Regions from separate parts of the Methylocella silvestris BL2 genome, predicted to be linked through region 1. Evidence: riboswitches for the same ligand, from Rfam matches in the RefSeq annotation. Region 1 holds a riboswitch; the other holds the start of a gene.
What was found. Region 1 has a riboswitch for thiamine pyrophosphate ahead of MSIL_RS07225 (FAD-dependent oxidoreductase). Riboswitches for the same ligand answer to the same signal wherever they lie in the genome.
Positions count from the first base shown of each region.

Region 2: another riboswitch for thiamine pyrophosphate. It lies ahead of thiC (phosphomethylpyrimidine synthase ThiC); the one in region 1 lies ahead of MSIL_RS07225 (FAD-dependent oxidoreductase).

Region 1 covers NC_011666.1:1,524,938-1,535,088, forward strand. Annotated here, with positions in the region: gene addA (double-strand break repair helicase AddA) at 1-2,593, opposite strand, end outside; gene addB (double-strand break repair protein AddB) at 2,593-5,724, opposite strand; TPP riboswitch at 5,882-6,004, shown strand; gene MSIL_RS07225 (FAD-dependent oxidoreductase) at 6,076-7,086, shown strand; gene thiS (sulfur carrier protein ThiS) at 7,055-7,252, shown strand; gene MSIL_RS07235 (thiazole synthase) at 7,254-8,051, shown strand; gene MSIL_RS07240 (thiamine phosphate synthase) at 8,062-8,688, shown strand; gene MSIL_RS07245 (winged helix-turn-helix domain-containing tetratricopeptide repeat protein) at 8,717-10,151, opposite strand, start outside.
Region 2 covers NC_011666.1:3,308,252-3,318,402, reverse strand. Annotated here, with positions in the region: gene MSIL_RS15320 (CidA/LrgA family protein) at 1-270, shown strand, start outside; gene MSIL_RS15315 (LrgB family protein) at 267-980, shown strand; gene MSIL_RS15310 (zinc-dependent alcohol dehydrogenase family protein) at 1,015-2,022, opposite strand; gene MSIL_RS15305 (nucleoside deaminase) at 2,093-2,530, opposite strand; gene MSIL_RS15300 (acetyl-CoA hydrolase/transferase family protein) at 2,527-3,999, opposite strand; TPP riboswitch at 4,214-4,313, shown strand; gene thiC (phosphomethylpyrimidine synthase ThiC) at 4,383-6,212, shown strand; gene MSIL_RS15290 (PDZ domain-containing protein) at 6,325-8,151, opposite strand; gene phbB (beta-ketoacyl-ACP reductase) at 8,276-9,001, opposite strand; gene MSIL_RS15280 (acetyl-CoA C-acetyltransferase) at 9,187-10,151, opposite strand, start outside.

The sequences.
Region 1 (10,151 bases):
GCGTCAGGGCGACATAGAGCAGGCGGCGATATTCGTCCTCGGCAAGTTCGCGCAGGCGCTTTCGCGCCGCCGCCGCCTTGTCGCAGTCTTCGGCCTTCCGCGGCGACCAGACGACAGGCGCCGCGCCGAGGTGGGTTTCCTCCAGCGCAAAGACGCTTGGATCGTGCTGCGCGGAGAGCCCGCCGCAGGTATCGGGCAAAAAGACGATTTTGGCCTCAAGCCCCTTCGCGGCATGGACCGTCATGACACGGACGACGTCGCCGCCGCTCTCCATATCGCGCCGGACCTCCCGCTGCACGGTCTCGAAATCGGCGAGAAAACCGGCGAGCGAAGGCGCGGGCTCGGCCTCGTGGGCGAGCGCCAGGCGCAAGAATTCGTCGACCGCGTCGACCGCCTCGACGCCGAGCCGGCCTTCGATGGCGCGCCGGCCCTGATCCTCGCCAAGAAGGCTGGCGTAGAAGGCGAAGGGCCGCGCGGCGGCGCGCGCGCGCCATCGGCCGAGCGTCTCGCGCGCCGGCCTGAAGCGCGAATCGGGTGACGCAAGAAGGGCCGCAAAAAGACTGCCGGGACGCCCCGGCGCCAAGGCGATGAGATCGTCGTCGTCGAGCCCGATCAGCGGCGATTTCAGCGCCGCGGCGAGATTGAGATCGTCCTCCGGCAGCAGGGCGGCGCGGCCGGCCGCGACGAGATCCTGCACCGCGATATGTTCGCCAAGCTTCAGCCGGTCGGCGCCGGCGACCGGAACGCCCTTTTGCTTCAGCGCCCGGATCACCGCCTCGAAGAAAGGTCCGCGCGTGCGCACAAGAATGAGAATGTCGCCGGCGCGGACGGCCCGCAAAACGCCGCTCTCGCCGTCATGGACGCGCTCGCCCGAGCGAGGCTCGATGAGCGCCGCGATTTTTTCGGCGATGCGCGTTGCGACGCGGCTCGGAGGGTCGCTCTCATCGCGGAAATCGAGCGGGAGGCGCCAATCGCTGTTTTCCGCCTTGCCGCCCGCTCCAACCGAGGGCCAGATCTCGACAAGGCTCGGAAGAGTTTTTAGCGGCTCATGCCCCATCCAGACGTCGGCGGGCGCGACCAGCCCGCTTTGGCTTTCGGCCCGGCCAAAGACGCTGTCGACGGCGCCGAGCACGCCAGCCGCCGAGCGGAACGAATGGGTCAGCCGCACATGCGAGAAACGCTCGCCGCCGTTGATGAACTTGCGCTCGAATTTGCGCTGCATCTCGTGAAACATATGCGGCGCTGCGCCCTGGAACGAAAAGATCGACTGCTTTTCGTCGCCGACCGCAAAGAAGGTTCGCGGCGCAAGATTGCGGCCATGGCCGACGGCGAAATCGGCCATCAGCCCCTCAAGAATGCGCCATTGCGCCTCGCTTGTATCCTGCGCCTCGTCGATCAGAATATGGTCGATGCCCGCGTCGAGCTTGTAGAGCACCCAGGAGGCGTCGGAGCGCTCCAGCAGCGTCAGCGTCTTCGCGACGAGATCGTCGAAGTCGAGGATGACGCGCTCATATTTGAGTTTTTGATAGCGCGCGAAGATGGCGTCGACGAGACGCCCGAGCGCGGCCGAGCGCTCCAGCGTCGCGGCCGATTTTTCCTCGGCCCGCAGACGATCGAGACGCTCTTGTTCCGCGTAGAGCGCGGCCTCGATCGCGAGATTTTTCGCCGCGAGGCCTCTGGTCAGGAGCCTTTTGGCTTTCTCGCCTTTGTCGGTAAAAAAGATCTGGAGATAGACGTCGCGGCAACCCTCACTGTCGCCAGCGGCGTGACGCGCCGCCGCGTCGCGGAAAGCGGCCGCCCTATCGCAATCGGTTTTGGTTCCCGTTTCGAGAAAGGCCGCCAGTTCGCTCCAGCGCGAAGGCGCGATCCCGCCCTCCAGCATATCCTGCCGGATCGCCGCAACGTCGCGGCCCGGCGCAACGTCCAGCGCCTTGCGCAGAACGCTCTCGTGATCCTTCGGCCAGGCCTCGCGCAGCCGCGCGCGAAGGCGAAGCGCCTGTTCGAGCAGCGTCGCAAAGCCATATTCGGAACATTCTCCCGCGACTCGATCGACGATCGCTTTAAGCTCGTGATCGGCCTCCGCGGCGCTGCCCAGCACGTCGTTGCGGGCGCGGGCGAGCAGTTCACCCTGCCGCTCCTCGTCGGCGACCTCGAAGCGCGAAGGCGCATTCGCCTCGAACGGAAAGAGATGCAGCAGCCTTTCGCAGAAGGCGTGGATGGTCTGGATTTTCAGCCCGCCCGGCGTCTCCACCGTACGCGCGAACAGCTTTCGCGCCTCGCGCATCTCGCGCCAGTCCGGCGACGGCGCGCCGGTGGCTACGATCGCCCGCCTCAGCTCCGCATCGTCGAGCGCCGTCCATCGCGCGAGCGTGTTGAAGACGCGCATGGACATATTGGCGGCGGCGGCCTTGGTGAACGTCAGGCAGAGAATCTTCGACGGCGGCGTTCCCTGCAACAGCAGCCGCACCACGCGCTGCGCCAGCACATGGGTCTTGCCCGAACCGGCGTTGGCGGAGACCCAGACCGAGGCGGCGGGGTCGGAGGCTTCGCGCTGCTTTTGCAGCGTCTGCGGCGAAATCGCGGCGAGGTCCATCAGGCGTCCTCGCTCTCGCCGCCCGCCGACCATTCCTTGACGCGGGCCAAGTGATCATAGGCGTTGTAGGCCTTGGCGAATTTCGGAAAGGGGCGCGGCGGGTAGGAGCGATCCGGATCGCGGAACTGGCTCAGCAATTCGACAAGATGCGCGAAATGCTGGTCCGCGACGTCTTCGACCGTCCTCCCCTTGAAGACGACGGGCTTGACCTTGCCGCCGCCCGGCCCGTTGAGTTTGACGTAAAGCGCGTCGATCTCGTCCTGCCCCGCAGGGCCGAAGGCGCCGCGCTTGGCCATCGCCGCCTCTAGCGTCAGCTGCGGCGCAAAGCCGACCTCGATTTCCTTGATCCCCGGCGGCGCGCCGGTCTTGAAGTCAATCAGGCTGAGCTTGCCGCTGGCTGCCCGCTCGATTCGGTCGGCGCGCGCGGTCAGGGCGAAGGGCGAGCCGTCGCTCAGGAAAAATTCGAGCCGGCCGGCCGCCTCGGTCCTGATTTCGTCGAGCCCGCTGCGCCTTGACGCCTCGAAACCCATGTAAAAATCGATCATCTGCTTGAGCCGCGGAACATAGAAAGCGGCAAAGCCGGGATCGGCCAGATTGTCCTCCAGCGCCTTGAGCAGCAGGGCGCGCAATGTGTCCCTCGCCCCCGCCGGCAGCGGTCCCGGCCCAAACGATGCGGTAAAAGCCTCGATCGCGGCGTGGATCGCGCTGCCGGTTTCGGCCGGCCCCGGCGTGCGGCCGATCGAATCGAGCGGAAGCAGCTTTAGAATCGTCTCGGCGTAGACCGCATAAGGATCGCGCCGCAGCGTCTCGATTTTCGTGACGCTGAGCCGGTTCGGGCGCAGCGCGACCGGCGGCTTTGGCTCAGGCCGCCGCAGCGGAGCCGGCGCCGCCGCCGGCCGGTCGATCAGCCGCGCCAGATCAAGATAGGTTTTGCCGCGGGCGGCGCAGGCCGCCCACGCCGGACCGCCGAGCGCGGCGAGCCGCTGGATGAAGCGCGAGGCGACCGTCGGCGCGCCGCCGCGCTTCGCCGCCCGGCTCAAAACGACCTTGTCCCGGCCCATCGCCTGCACGAAATCATGCGCCGTCTGGCCAAGCTTGCGCTCTGGCGGCGAGAGGCCGAGCGCCGCCCGCATGGGCCGGTTCAAAAAGGCGTCGGCGCGCGCCTGAGGCGGCCAGACGGACTCATCGAGGCCGCCAAGCAGCATCACATCGACGTCCATCAGCCGCGCTTCGAGGAGGCCGAGGATTTTCAGGCGCGGATGCGTCCGGCCGGCGGCGCCGAGGCGCGCCTCGCCAGCGACGGCCGCGAAGAAAAACTGATAGGCCTCGGCGTCGAAGCGCATTTCCGACGTCGCGCTCAAGGCAAGCTCCTCGAACAGAGCGGCCAGAGCCTCGCCGTCCTCGCCCGAATCCTCCTCTTCGGGCTCGCCGGCGCGGATCGCCGCGAGCGCGGTTCGGTGCGCCTCGACCCAGAAGGCGAGATCGCGCTCGCCGCCCGCTTCCAGCATTGGCCGCAGAGCCGCCTCAAGCCGCATGAGGAAGTCGCGCAGGGCGTCGGATTCGCGTGGAAAAATGCGCTTCTGCGCCGGATGCGCGTGCGGCCCATCCGCTTGCGCTGCGGCCAGTTCGATCGCGCGCGCGGGATCGCGCAGCTTCCCGCCCGCCGCCGCGCGCAGCACGCCGATCTCAAGCAGCGGGCGGAGCCGCGCGATCTCCTCGCGCGAAAACCCAAGACGAAGCGCGCCATGCGCCATCAGCGCGGCGACGGTGGCCGCGCTCATATCGTCGGCAGCGCAGGCGGCGACGAGTCGCGCCAGCAATCCGGCCTCGCCGGAGCCAAGCGGCTCTCCCGCCGAATCTTCGACGCGGACGCCCCAGCGCAGCAGTTCGGCGGCGACGCGGCGGGCAAGTTCGCGGTCCGGCGTCACCAGCGCCGCCGTTCCGTCCGGGCGCTCCAGCGCGTGGCGCATGGCGATGGCGAGGGCGAGCGCTTCCTCGCGTTCGTCCGCGGCTTCGATCAGTGTCACGCCCGCCAGCGCTTCTTCAAGCAGCGCGGGATCGATCGCCTGCCGATAGGCGATCCAGGCGTCGGTCGCCTCCGCTGGGCGCAGCGCCTCGGAGATAAAACGCTCGCGCGCGTCCTGCGCTTTCGTAAGAGCGCCAAGCGGCCTCACCTCGTCGCGCGACATATTGAGGGTGCGCAAAAGCCGGCACAGGGCCGCCTGCGGATGGGTGAAGGCCGGCTCGCCCTCGTCCGCGGCGCGGGCGACGAGAGCGAACGCCGCCTCGTCAAGCTTCAGATCGAGGCCCGGCAGCACGATGGCGCCGCGCGGCGCGCTGGCGATGGCGTCAAGCAGCCGCGCGGTCGCGCGGTTGGAGCCCGTGGAGCCGATCGCGACCACGGGACCGAGTCCCGGCGCATCGCGCAGGGCGAGGCTCTGCCGTTCGATCAGCGAGACCTGACGCCGCGCCCGGTCAACAAGACCGCGCTGCTCCAGAATATGCGGCCATTGCGTGATGGCGATTTTGAGAAAATCGAGCGTGATGCGCCAATAATCGTCGAATCCCTCCGAGGCGAGCGGATCGAGGCGCGCCCAGTCGATGTCCTCGATGATCAGTTCGTCGATCAGCCGCGCAAGGTCGCCGGAAAGCCCCCAGGCGTCCGCGGCGGTCGCGCCGACTAGCAGCGATTCGCGCTCGTCGAGGACGCGGGCGCCGTCCGCCTCGACCCGCACGATGGCGTGCCGCAGCAGGCGCGACCAGGAGAGACACAATTCGGCAAGCTGCATGCGCCGGTCGATCTCGCCAATGGCGAGCGGCGGTTCGAGGGGCGCCGAAAATTCATCCGCCCCGCCATCCTCGAAAAGGAGCTCCGTCTCGCTTTCGTCGAGCGCGCCAAGCGGCAGGATGCGCGGCAGCAGCACCGCCTTTGTCGGCAGCGCGCGAAAAAACTCATCCGTGAGCGCGCGGGCGGCGCGGCGCGTCGGCACATAGATCGTCGCCTCGGCCAGCTCCAGCGGATTTTCGCCCGCGCAAAACCCTTCGACGACGCGTCCATCCAGAAACGCCTCCGCAAAAGTTTTCAGAAATGGCGCCCCGGGCGCGATGGTGAAGACGTTTTTTTTTGGCAAAGGTCCGTCCGGTCGCGACGCGTGCGCCATCATGCGGCGCGCCGGCCCGCCATCCTACCCGGCTGCCCGCGCTTTTCCACAAGCGCTTTGCCGCCCCCCTCCGCCAAGAGGCGCAGTCGGCGCGCCTTGACGGCGCTTTCGTGGGGGCCTACCTGTAAACGATGCCTAGGGGATCCCCGACAGGGGGCTGAGAGGCTGGCGACGCTCACAAGAAGCGGCCCGGCGACCCTTCGAACCTGATCCAGCTCGCACTGGCGTAGGGATGGTGAGATTCATGTTTTTTCCAAACCCTTGGCTTCGTAGTTGTTTCGGCAAATTCGCCGGCGGCGAAGGCGCGCGCCGATGAAGCCTCTGCGCATTCGTGTCATCGGCGCCGGCGTCGCCGGCCTGACCGCGGCGCTTGAATTTGCGCGCGCCGGCTGCGCGGTCGAACTCATCGAGCGCCGCGAGGGGCCGGGGCTTGGCTGCTCGTTTCTGGCTGGCGGCATGATCGCGCCCTGGTGCGAGGCCGAGAGCGCCGAGCCTCTTGTCGTCGATCTCGGGATCGAATCGCTCAATTATTGGACGCAAATCGTCCCGGTCGCGCTCAAGCGCGGCTCGCTCGTCATCGCCCCCGCCCGAGACCGGCCGGAGCTGACGCGCTTTTCACGGCGCACGCGCGAATTCAAGCGGATCGGCGCGGAGCGGATCGCGGAGCTGGAGCCCGATCTCGCCGGCCGCTTCGACGACGCGCTGTTTTTTCCGAACGAGGCGCATCTCGATCCGCGCGCAGCCGTCGCGGCCCTATTTGATCGCCTCAAAGCCATGGACAAAGTGGCGCTTCGTTTTGGCGTCGACGCCTCGCAGGCCGAAGATGACGTCGACTGGACAGTCGATTGCCGCGGCTTTGACGCGAAGGACGCCCTGCCGGACCTGCGCGGCGTCAAGGGCGAGATGCTGGTCCTCTTCACCAAAGAGGTGCGGCTGTCGCGCCCGGTGCGGCTGATCCATCCGCGCAACCCCGTCTATATCGTGCCGCGCGGCGACGGACGCTTCATGATCGGCGCGACGATGATCGAAAACCACGAGGTAGGCCGGGTGACGGCGCGCGCCATGCTCGAACTTCTCGGCGCGGCCTATGCCGTCCATCCCGCCTTCGCGGAAGCCGAGATCGTCGAGACAGGCGCCGGCGTTAGGCCGGCCTTTTTCGACAACCTGCCGCGCATAAGACTCGACAATCGAACCATCCATCTGAACGGCCTTTACCGGCACGGCTTTCTGCTGGCGCCGGCGCTGGCGATGCGGGCCGTCGACGTCGCGCTGCGCGGCGCCGACGCTGCGGAGATATTGCATGAAGATCGAAGTGAACGGCAAGACGCTTGAGGTCGCCGCGACGACGCTCGCCGCGCTCCTGAACGAGCTTGATTATGATGAAGGTCATGTAGCGACCGCGCTTAACCGGGGTTTCGTGCGCAAGACCCAGCGCGCGCAAACGAAGATCAAGGAAGGCGACGCGGTCGAAATCGTCAGCCCTAGACAGGGAGGCTAAGTTGGCGCAGGACACACTCAGCCTCTATGGCGTCTCGATGCTGTCCCGACTCATCGTCGGCACGGCGCAATATCCCTCTCCCGCGATCCTCGCCGCCGCCATTCGGGCGGGCCAGCCCGAGATCGTCACCGTGTCGCTGCGCCGCGAGTCGGGCGCAAGTCGCGCCGGCGAAGATTTCTGGGCGCTGATCCGCGAACTTGGCGTGCGCGTGTTGCCGAATACAGCCGGCTGCCGCACCGTGAAAGAGGCCGTCACCACGGCCGAGATGGCGCGCGAGGTGTTCGACACGCGCTGGATCAAACTGGAGGTCATCGGCGAGGAAGATACGCTGCAGCCCGACGTGTTCGGCCTTGTCGAGGCGGCTCAGATTCTGGTCCGCGACGGATTTCAGGTGTTTCCCTACACGACAGAAGATCTCGTCGTCGCGGAAAAACTACTTGCCGCCGGCTGCGAGGTGTTGATGCCATGGGGCGCGCCGATCGGCACCGGGCGCGGCCTTAACAACCCTTATGGTCTTCGCGCCTTGCGCGCGCATTTTCCCGATACGCCGCTGATTGTCGACGCCGGTCTCGGCGCGCCCTCCCATGCAGCGGCGGCGATGGAGCTCGGCGTTGATGCGATTTTGCTCAATACGGCGATCGCCAAGGCTGGCGATCCGGTCGTGATGGCGCGCGCCTTTGCGCTGGCGGTCGAGGCCGGCCGGCTCGGCTTCCTCGCCGATCCGATGCAGCCGCGCGACATGGCCTCCCCCTCGACGCCGGTGATCGGCCGCGCCTTTTCGGGCGCGCAGCGTGCTTGACCGCTTTTATATGATCGTCGACAGTTCCGACTGGATCGCCCGCCTCCTGCCCTACGGCGTCAAACTGGTGCAGCTACGCGCCAAAGACCTCTCCGACGAGGTTTTGCGCAAAGAGATCATAAGGGCCAGGAGCTTATGCGAGGCTGGCGGCGCGCAGCTCGTCGTCAATGACTACTGGCGTCATGCCATCGACCTTGGCTGCGATTTCATTCACCTCGGCCAGGAAGATCTCGAAACCGCCGATCTGAAAGCGATCCGCCAGGCCGGCCTGAAACTCGGCGTCTCGACGCATGACGAGGCCGAGCTTGCGCGGGCGCTCGAAACCGGGCCGGACTATATCGCGCTCGGCCCGATCTATCCGACGATCTTGAAGAAAATGCCCTTTGCGCCGCAAGGCCTCGCGCGCATCGGCGAATGGAAAAAGCGCATTGGCACAATCCCCCTTGTCGCCATCGGCGGGATTACGCTGGAGCGCGCGCCGGGCGTGCTCGAGGCCGGGGCCGACAGCGCGGCAGTCGTGACCGACATCACGCTGAACGCCGACCCGGAGGCGCGGGCGCGGGCGTGGGCCGCGATGGCGGGCGGAGCGCTCCGCGCGACCGACGACAGCGCAGCATCTGCGGGCTTCCCGGATTGAGAGCGCTCATTTGCGCTGGCGCGTCTTGCTAAAACCCGAACCTCTCAAGCTCGTCGGAAACGCGCTTGAGCATGAGTTGGTCGCGAAACGGAAAAGCGCGCAGGAAGGCGGCCTTGTTGAGATCGCAAACCCGAGCGCGCGCGGAACGGGCCCACGCTTTCGCGCGCGCATCGTTTCCGTTGAGGCCATGCGCGAGGACGGCGATCATCTCGATCAAGGCGTGCGCCCCGGGAGAGCGCGCCGCGCGCTCGGCCCATTCCGCAGCTTCGGCGGACTCTCCCATCACAAGATGGGAAAAAGCGCGAACGCCGAACATGCCATAGAGAAGCGGGTCAAGCGGGCTCAGGGCCAGCGCTTCGTCCACATTCGCGCGACTCGACGCAGCGTTGCCGAGCAGCGCCTGCGCCCAAGCTCGCGAATATTTGGCCTGGGCGTAATTCGGGTTGAGCGCATTGGCGCGCTCCAGCCAGGGAAGACTGGCGTCGAGATCGCCGCAAAGCCAGAAGGCGCGGCCCATGGTGAAATTGCCGAAAGGATCGACAGGATCGCGTTCGAGGCTTTGTTCGGCGGCGCGCTGCGCCAGATTCGCCGCCTCGGAAACATTGTCGGCGTAGCTCAGAAAGGCGCTTTGAAAATGGGTGAACGAAAGGCCGGCATAGGCGCGCGCAAATCCCGGCTCCATCGCGGCAGCGCGCTCGAACAGCGCGGTTGCGACAGAATTATCGGCTTTGTTGAAGCGATACATATGATGCAGCCCGAGATGATAGGCTGACCATGCGTCGAGACGCTCCGGCGATTTCAGCCGCGCCCGACGCGCCTCGTTGAGCGGGATCTGCAATTCGAGCGCATTGATCACGGCGCGGACGATCTCTTCGCGGATCTCATGCACCGCGCTGGCTTGCGTTCGAAATCTCTCGCTCCAAACGACGCCGCTGTCCTCGGCGTCGGAAAGTTCGACCGAGATGATCATTGCGCTATGGTGGATCTCTACGACGCCGGACAGGCAATAGCGGACGTTCAGCGCCGTCCGGACGCGGCCGACGTCCGGCTCCGCGCCGCGAAAGCGGAAGGACGAACCTCTCGCGATGACAAAGAGCCAGCGTAGCCGCGACAGTTCGGTGATGAGATCGTGAGGAAGCGCGTCGCCGATGGAAAATTGCGGATCCGCCGCGCCGAGAAGGCGAAAAGGAAGGACCGCAATGCTCGGCCGCGACGTCTCGACGGCTTGCGACCGATCCGTATCCGGCGCCGTCTCGGCCGTGGGCGCGATGGACTCGATGCGCGTCGCCGCCAGCCGGACATCCGCGACGAAGCGGAAGCCAATTCCATGGATTGTGCGGATGAGGCGCTGCGCGCCTCCATCGTCACCGAGCGCGCGGCGCGCCGATTTGATGCGGCTGGCGATCGCGGAATCGGAGATGACCCGCCCGTTCCAAACGCGCGCGACGATCTCTTCCTTCGTC
Region 2 (10,151 bases), 1.8 Mb from region 1:
TATTATCAGCGGATCAGCGGCCTCGATCGGACGGAGGTCGGCGAAAGCGACGTCGGGCGTGTCGCTGACGGCCTTTTGCAAAATCTCGCGCTGTTATTCGTCCCGGCGGGGGTCGGCGTGGTGCAGCACCTCAAGCTCATCGAGGACCACGGCCTCGCCATCGCGGTGGTTCTGATCGGATCGACGGCGATCACGCTCATCGTCACCGTTCTTGTCTTTGTCGCCGTCGCCCGCTGGGTGAGCGAAGCCTCCGGGGAGTCAAAGCCATGACGGCGCCCTTCAGCCTTTGGGTCTATCTTTCAACCACGCCTCTTTTGTGGCTGACCGTGACCTTGCTCGCCTGGCTTGCAGCGGACGCGCTGGCGCGTCTTTCGAAACGCAATCCGCTGGTCAATCCCGTGCTGATCGCCGTCATCTTCGTGGCGGCGCTGCTGATGCTGACCGGGACCGACTACAAGGTCTATTTTAACGGCGCGCAATTCGTGCATTTCCTGCTCGGACCGGCGACGGTGGCGCTTGCCGTGCCGCTCTATCGCAACTGGCCGCTGGTGCGGCGCTATCTGCTGCCGATGGCCGCCGCTCTCCTCGTTGGATCGGCGACAGCCCTCGCCTCGACGCTGACGATCGCGCTCGCATTCGGATTGCCGCGGGATATTCTTGCCTCGCTCGCGCCAAAATCGGTGACCGCGGCGGTCGCCATGGCGATCTCCGAGCAACTCGGCGGGGTTCCGGCCCTCACCGCCGTGCTGGTGATCTCCACGGGGATTATCGGAGCGGTCATGGTGACGCCCCTGATGAATGCGATGCGCATCCGCAATTTTGCCGCGCGAGGGTTTGCCGTCGGCCTCGTCTCGCATGGCATAGGCACAGCCCGCGCATTTGCGGTGGATTCCGTCGCCGGCACGTTTTCGGGCATAGCGATGGGGCTCAACGCAGTGATGACCGCGCTGATCGCGCCCATTTTTCTTCTTCTCATGTAAATGCCGAGCGGCGGCGAATCGCCGCTCGGCGCGATCAAAAGCTCAAGCAGATCTTGCCGAAATGCCTGTTGCTTTCCTGATGGCGAAAGGCCGCGACGATCTCCTCCAGCGCAAAGCTTTTGTCGATGATCGGCTTCATGCCGGCAGCGTCGATGGCGCGGATCATCTCGATTTGATGCTTGCGGCTGCCGACGATCAATCCTTGCAGGCGCAATTGCCGGACCAGCGCCGGCAGCAGCGGGATCTCGCCGGCGACGCCGGTCAGAATGCCGATCACCGAAATATGGCCGCCCACGCGCGCCGCCGTCATAGATTGTTCGAGCGTCAACGGGCCGCCAACCTCGACGACATGGTCGACGCCCCGCCCGCCCGTGAGCCGGCGCGCCGTCTCTCCCCAGGCCGAGTCGGTCTTGTAATTAATCACATGGTCCGCGCCCATCGCCTTGAGCCGTTCGAGCTTTTCATCACTCGACGAGGTTGCAATGACGCGCGCGCCCGCGAGCTTTGCAAATTGCAGCGCAAAGATCGAGACGCCGCCGGTCCCCTGCACGAGAACGACGTCGCCAGGTTTGAGCGAGTCGTCGACAAAGAGCGCGCGCCACGCTGTCAGGCCGGCGGTGGTCAAGGTCGCCGCTTCGACGTGGCTGTAGCCTTTCGGCGCATGGGTGAAGGCCGTCGCCGGAAGCGTGACGATCTCGCGCGCGTAGCCGTCGACGCCGTCGCCGGGAACCGTGGCAAAGCTGTCGACGATCGGCTCGTCCTCGAGCCAGGTCGGGAAGAAGGTGCTGACGACATGATCGCCGACGGCGAATTCGGTCACATCGGGGCCGACCGCGGAGACTTCGCCGGCGCCGTCCGCCATGGGGATGCGCCGCTCGGACGGCCCCCAAACGCCGCTTACAACCACGTAGTCATGGTAGTTCAGCGAGCAGGCGTGCAGCTTTACGGTGATTTCGCCGCTTTTTGGCGCGGCGGCCTCGGTTGCGCCGACCACCACGTGGTCAAACCCGCCGCCGATTTCGACGAATATGGCTTTCGCCATTTGATGCTCCTCCCAGCTTGTCTTGTTGATTCGTCCCGTTCCCGCTCTTGCGGGACCGCGTGAATTTGATCTAGTCGAACAACGCCATCGCCTCGTCGGCCAACAGGCCGCCCTCGATGCAGATCTCCGTGAAAGACGCGCGGCGAGCAAGATCGCGGCACGGCGTCTCGATCTGTCCGATCCGCTGCGCCAATTGCTCGATCGAGGCGGCGTAGACCAGCCGCCCGACGCCACACCAGATGATCGCGCCCATGCACATCGGGCACGGCTCGCCGGTGGCGTAAAGCGTCGAATCCCGGAGCCGCGCGGCGCCATAGGCGGCGATGACGCCGCGCAGCGCCACCATTTCCGCATGCGCCGTTGGATCATCATTGGTCTCGCCGAGATTGCGGCCGGTGGCGATGGTTTCGCCATCTTGCGCGATCAGCGCGCCAAAGGGAAAATCGCCCAGCGCCGCTTCTTTCAGCGCCGCGCGCATGAAGCGCTCGTCGGTCGCGCGCGAAATCATGCGCGCATCGTCCCGGTTTTGATGAAGCGCTGATGCCAGGACAGCGCCTCATCAAGCAAACAGGGAGCATGTCGCCCGTAGGAGGACTCCCCGGCCCGGGCAAAATAGTCGAAAAGTCCCGGCCGGTAGTCGGGATGGGCGCAGTTCTGAATGATGACGCGGGCGCGCTGCCTCGGCGAAAGACCGCGCAGATCGGCCAACCCCTGCTCCGTGACCAGGATCTGCACATCCTGCGGGATATGATCGACATGGCTCGCCATCGGCACGATCGAGGAGATCGCGCCGCCTTTCGCCGTCGATTGCGTCATGAAGATCGATACATAGGCGTTGCGCGCGAAATCGCCGGACCCGCCGATGCCATTCTGGATCCGCGATCCCATGACATGGGTCGAATTGACCGAGCCGTAGATATCCGCCTCGATCAACCCATTCATCGCGATACAGCCGAGGCGGCGGACCAGCTCGGGATGGTTGCTGATTTCCTGCGGGCGCAGCAGCATCTTGTCGCGGAACTTCGCCAGATTGGCGTTGAGGAAAGCCGCTGCGTCCGGGCTCAGCGAGAAAGCCGTCGCTGAGGCAAAGCGAAGCTTTCCAGCGGCAAGGAGGTCCAGCATGCCGTCCTGGATCACTTCCGTAAAAGAGGTCAAATCCTCGAATGGGCTCTCGAGCAAGCCTGTCAGCACGGCGTTGGCGACATTGCCGACGCCGGACTGGATCGGCAGCAAGGACGGCGGCAGACGCCCCCGCGCGACTTCGTGCCGGAAGAATTCGAGCAGATGGCCGGCGATCGCGCGGGCCGCGTCGTCGGGCGGCGCAAAGGGAAGATTGCGATCCGGCGCGCTGGTTTCGACGATGGCGACGACTTTGTCGGGATCGCAGCGGAAATAGGGCTCGCCGATGCGATCGTCTGGACGCAAAAGCGGAATGGGGACGCGATGCGGCGGCAGCATCGTTCCATAATAGACGTCATGCATCCCGTCGAGCGCTTCATTCTGCCAGGCGTTGACCTCGAGAATGATCTTCTGCGCCCGGTCGAGCCATGTCTTGTTGTTGCCGATGGAGGAGGACGGAATCAGCGAACCATCCGGGCGCACGCCCGAAACCTCGATAATGGCGAGATCGAGCGGGCCGAGAAAACCCTGCCAGGCCATGGGCGCGACCTGACTAAGGTGCATGTCCATATAGTCCATCTCGCCGCGGTTTATTTTTTCGCGCAGGACCGGATCGGAGTTGAACGGCAGGCGGAATTCGATCGCGTCAGCTCTGGCGAGGGCGCCGTCCAGTTCCGGCCCCGTCGAGGCGCCAGTCCAGACGCTCACGCGAAACGGATCGCCAGCACCCCGGGCGGCGGCGGCCCGCTCGGCCAGAGCGGTCGGAACGGCCTTGGGATAGCCAGAGCCGGTAAAGCCGCTCATGCCGATCACCGATCCGGAGGGGATCAAAGACGCCGCGGCCTCAGCGCTCATCATTTTCGAACGCAGCTTTTGACACTCAATTCGCCCAAACCCGCTCAACGTCTCGCACTCCCGACAGATGCTTGAATTTCATTCGGCTTTATCCGCCGCTGGAGTCCTTGGCCATCAGCCCTATTGCATAGATCACGATAAAGTTCCCGTCGACCGCCTACGACTTTTGCGCCAGATCAAATCATCTTGCCGTGGACGGCGAGGCGCGCTAGGTTTGCAATTCGCCTTGGGGTGCTGCCGGAAACGGCGGCTGAGATCACACCCATTGAACCTGAATCTGGATAATGCCAGCGCAGGGATCGGCACTTCAGCAACGAGCGCCCCGTCTATCGCTCCGAGCGTCCGCCTCCTGCCAAAAACGTCAATCAATAGCGCGGAGGAGCGAAATGAACATCCACGACAAGCCGAAGAGCCTTCGTCCGGAAAGCGTGACCCAAGGGCCCATGGCCGGCTCGCGCAAGATCTATGTGCATCCGGACGGTCGCTCCGACATCGCCGTGCCGCTGCGTGAGATCACCCTCAATCCGTCCGCAAACGAGCCGCCGGTGCGCGTCTACGACGCCTCGGGACCCTATACGGAGTCCGAGCCCGCGATCGACCTTTCCGCCGGCTTGCCGCGCATCCGGGACCCTTGGCTGGCGAGGCGCGCGGGGCTCGACTTCTACTCCGGCCGCCCGGTTCAGCCGGAAGACAATGGTTCGGTGTCGCCGGACCGGCTCGCCCCGCCCTGCCCCGCCAACACCTCGCCGCGCAAGGGCCGGGACGGCGCGCTGGTGACGCAATATGAATTCGCCCGCGCAGGCGTGATCACCGAAGAAATGATCTATGTCGCGGCCCGCGAAAACCTTGGCCGAGAGGCGGTGCTGGAGGGCGCCGAAGCGAAAATCGCCGACGGCGAAAGTTTCGGCGCGTCGATCCCGGCCTTCATCACGCCGGAATTCGTGCGCGACGAGATCGCCCGCGGCCGCGCCATCATCCCCGCCAACATCAACCATCCCGAACTCGAGCCGATGATCATCGGCCGCAATTTTCTCGTGAAGGTCAACGCCAACATCGGCAATTCGGCGGTGACGTCGTCCGTCGCCGAAGAGGTCGAAAAGATGGTGTGGGCGATCCGCTGGGGCGCCGATACGGTGATGGATCTCTCGACGGGACGCAACATCCACAACATCCGCGACTGGATCATCCGCAACTCGCCAGCGCCGATCGGCACCGTGCCGATCTACCAGGCGCTGGAGAAGGTCAATGGCGATCCGACCAAACTGACATTCGAATTGTTCCGCGACACGCTGATCGAACAGGCCGAACAGGGCGTCGATTATTTCACGATCCACGCCGGCGTGCGGCTCGGCTATATTCCGCTGACGGCGAAGCGGACCACGGGCATCGTCTCGCGCGGCGGCTCGATCATGGCCCGCTGGTGCCTTGCCCATCACAAGGAAAGCTTCCTCTACGAGCGCTTCGACGAGCTCTGCGACGTCATGCGCGCCTATGACGTCTCCTTCTCGCTCGGCGACGGCTTGCGCCCGGGCTCGATCGCCGACGCCAACGACCGCGCCCAATTCGCCGAATTGGAGACGCTCGGCGAGCTGACCAAAATCGCCTGGGACAAGGGCTGCCAGGTGATGATCGAAGGGCCCGGCCATGTGCCGATGCACAAGATCAAGATCAACATGGAAAAGCAGCTGAAGGAATGTCACGAGGCGCCGTTCTACACGCTCGGGCCGCTGACAACGGACATTGCGCCAGGCTATGACCACATCACCTCCGGCATCGGCGCTGCGATGATCGGCTGGTTCGGCTGCGCGATGTTGTGTTATGTGACGCCGAAAGAACATCTCGGCCTGCCGGACCGCGACGACGTCAAGACAGGCGTCATTACCTACCGCATCGCCGCCCATGCCGGCGACCTCGCCAAGGGCCATCCGGCGGCGCAGCTGCGCGACGACGCGCTGTCGCGCGCGAGATTCGATTTCCGCTGGGAGGATCAGTTCAATCTCGGCCTCGATCCCGACACGGCGCGGCAGTTCCACGACGAGACGCTGCCGAAGGATGCGCATAAGACTGCGCATTTCTGCTCGATGTGCGGTCCGCAATTCTGTTCGATGAAGATCACGCAGGATATTCGCGACGAGGTCGCCGCGATGGAACGCGAGAAGGGCATGGCCGACAAGAGCGCCGAATTCCTGGACGGCGGCGGCAAGCTTTACGTTTAAGGCGCGACGCCGAAAGCCGCTGAAGTTCCGGATCGACGCCATGCAATGCAACAATGCCTAAAAGGCGCGACGCGATCGGTTCATCGCGTCGCGCTTTGATTTCGGCGCGCGATCAGCATCCGGCCTGGGACGCCGGTTTTGCATTGATCGGCGCCTGCGCCTCGAGCGCCGCGATTTGCGTTCTCAGCGCCTCGCGTTCGACCCCTGCATAAGCGGCGGCCGCGGTCGCGGCGAGCTTTTCGAGAGCGCGGCGGTCGGCGCCGTCGAGATTGGCGCCGGATGTCTGCGCGCCGTAGAGCGCGACGGCGAAGCAGCGCAGCGCGTCGCCGATGGGCGCAGCAAGCGTAGGCTGCTGCGGCCCCTCCGGAAATTCTCCCCTCCGCATCAACGCGGGGTCGATCTCGAACAAGGATCCGGCCGTCTTTTGCGCCAGCAAAGGGTCTTCCGGGTCGAGCGCGGCCGTCATCGCCGGGGTCCACCCGACGCCGTTCTCATAGCGCCTCAATTGGGCGCCGTCGCTGCGAAACACGGCGGCCGACGCAATGCCAAGCGCGCGCGCTGGACCCTCAACCAGAAGCCGGTCGATTTCCGCGGCGTTTTTTGCGGCGAGGACCGCGGCTCCGATTTGCGCAAAGCGCGCCTCCGCGCCGCGGCGGTCAGGATCGAACAAGCCTTCGAGGAGGCGCACGGCGTGTTCGTGCAGGCGCGAGATCGCAAACAGCAGAATAGACGCAATGACGACCGACGCCCACGCCGGAAAGTGGATCCATTCGTGCAGCTCTTCGATCTGGCCGTGCAGGAAAAGCGCGGGCGCGCTCAGCAAAAGTCCGAGCACGGTGGCGCGCCGTAGCGGAATCGAAACATTGATCACCCTCGGCCGGCGGATCGCCTCGACGACGAAGATGCCGAGAACGCCATTGACCAGGAAAAGCAGGCCGATCGCGTCTTCGGTGAGGGAAAATTCCATCAATGACGTCGACTGCGCAAGCGACGCGATCACGCAGGCCGGAAGGCCGATGAGACAGCCCCAGATCACCCAGCGCAAGCGCTGAAATTCCTGCGGCTCCAGATCCTTTCGCCGTTTAAGCAGGATGGCGAGCACGAGAAAGCTTACAAAAAGACCCGCGATGAGAACCGTCCGGGACAGCGCCTCCGTCCGGTAGCCGAAAGCGCTTCCGACGGCGAGAACAGAGACTAAGCCGAAGCCGACCGCCAGCGCCGGCAGCGCGCGCTCAAGCGGACGCCACGACGCCCCGATGCGACCCGTCGGCGCGCGCAGCGCGAAGAGGATGAAGCCGGCATATCCTGCCGCCTGAAACAAGCCGTTGGCCGCTTCTTGCGCGAGCAGGGCCGCGGGCCATTGTTGCAGCCTGGCGTAAATTTCGAATTCCTGCCCCGGATTGAACTGGACCGCATAAAGAAAGAAGCCCCAGGTCATGCGTCCCGGCCGGATCCATACCAGCCATGCCGCGCCGAGGAGAAAAAGCACGCCGGCGCTCTGGTCGAGAAAGACGATGAGGTCGAGCAGCCAGTCCGATGGCGGGACCTGCGCGGCGAGTGCGATTTCATCTCCCGATCGGGGAGATCCCTCCGCGAGCCAGAGCGCGCCGACGCGGCCGGGCATGACCCGTTGCTGGCCGCCCCGCACCGCGAGCATCGTCGCGCAAGTGATCGTATCGACCGGAACGCAGCGCATCTTCGGCAAATCGATGCGATCGCCGACGCGCAATCCCGCCTGCCACGCGGGCGACAAGGACTCCTGGGCAAAGGGTCCCTTGACGTCGAAGATCAGGCCGTCGTTGTTTGCGAAAAAGCCAAAAGCGCCGAGCGGCCGGACGAGACGATAATAGTCCGGAACGATCAGCGCCAGGCCATACAGAGTCAGCACGACGAGTAACAGGCGCTCAACAAGGCCCCGGCTGCGGCCCGCTGCTTTCATCAGGCCGCCAAAACGGCGAATTCTGGCCTTCCACGCTGCATCGACGCCTCTGCGGCCGAATAAACTCGTCGGCTGCCGCCGCAGGCGCCGTCCTGTCGCGGCGCCCCGGCGGCGTCATTTCATGTCAGGCCATATACTGGCCGCCGTTGGCGCTCAGCGTCGATCCGGTGATGAAGCCCGCATCATCCGACACGAGGAACAGGACGCAGCGCGCGATCTCCTCGGGCTCGCCGAGACGACGCACCGGGATCTGCGGCAGGATTGATTTTTCCAGCACTTCCTTCGGCACGGCCTTGACCATTTCCGTCGCGATGTAGCCGGGGCAGATCACGTTGACCGTGACGCCCTTGCCGGCGCTTTCCTGCGCCAGCGCCTTGGTGAAGCCGATATCGCCGGACTTCGCCGCGGAATAATTGGTCTGGCCGAACTGACCCTTCTGGCCGTTGATCGAGGATATATTGACGATCCGTCCGAAGCCGCGATCGCGCATGCCCTCGATGACCGGACGGGTCATGTTGAACAGCGAGTTCAGATTGGTGTTGATCACCTCGAACCACTGCTCCGGCGTCATTTTGTGGAACGCCGAATCGCGGGTGATGCCGGCGTTGTTGACAAGGATGTCGACCGGACCCAGATCCGCTTCCACCTGCTTCAATCCCTCGGCGCATTGCTTGTAGTTTGAGACGTCCCATTTGTAGACGGGGATGCCCGTCTCCGCCTTGAATTTCGCGGCGGCGGCGTCATTGCCCGCGTAGGTCGCCGCGACCGAATAACCGGCCGACTTCAAAGCCGTGCTGATAGCCGCGCCAATGCCCCGCGATCCGCCGCTCACTACTGCCACTCGCGCCATTTTCGTTCTCCCCAATCCAGCTTTCGCGCTGTTTTTCTTGAAAGCGTCGCTTTAACAGCCGCCGCCTGTTAATTGTATCGTCCTCATTGCAAAATGCAAAAAGCCGCCCTGCTTTTTCATGGATGAAGCGCGGCCTGATCCAAAACAGAGCCGGGCGCTCCTTGAAGCGCCCGGCGAAACTTTGCCTAGCGTTCGATCGTGAGCGCGATGCCCATGCCGCCGCCAATGCAAAGCGTGGCGAGGCCCTTCTTGCCGTTGCGCCGGCGCAATTCATACAGAAGGGTGACGAGGACGCGGGCTCCCGAAGCGCCGATCGGATGGCCGATCGCAATCGCGCCGCCATTGACATTGACCTTGTCGGGATCGAGAGCGAGATCCTTGCAGACCGCGAGCGACTGCGCGGCGAAGGCTTCGTTCGCCTCGATCAGATCAAGATCGCCGACCTTCCAGCCGGCCTTTTCCAGCGCCCGGCGCGAAGCCGGAATGGGGCCGGTGCCCATGATCGCCGGATCGACGCCGGCCGTCGCCCAGGAGGCGATGCGGCCCAGCGGCTCAAGGCCGCGCTTGGCCGCCTCGGCGGAGGTCATCAGCACCACCGCCGCCGCGCCGTCATTGATGCCGGAGGCGTTGCCGGCGGTCACGCTGCCGTCCTTATTGAAGGCCGGGCGCAGCTTGGCGAGCGCCTCAAGCGTCGCGCCCATGCGGATGAACTCATCCTTGTCGACGACGATATCGCCCTTTTTGGTGCTGATCGTGTAGGGGATGATTTCGTCGCCGAACTTGCCGCCCTTCTGCGCCGCCTCGGCCTTATTCTGCGAGGCGACGGCGAAACGATCCTGCTCGTCGCGGGTCAGCTGCCATTTGGCCGCGATATTCTCGGCCGTCTGCCCCATGTGGTAGTGGTTGAAGGCGTCGGTCAGCCCGTCGGTGATCATGGTGTCGGCGAATTTGAGGTCGCCCATCTTGACGCCCGAGCGCAAATAGGCGCTGTGCTGCGCCTGCGACATGCTTTCCTGACCACCCGCGACGATGATATTGGCGTCTCCGCTGGCGATCTGCTGCAGGCCAAGCGCGACAGCGCGCAGTCCCGAGCCGCACAACTGATTGATGTTAAAGGCGGTCCGTTCCTGCGGCACGCCGGCTTTGATCG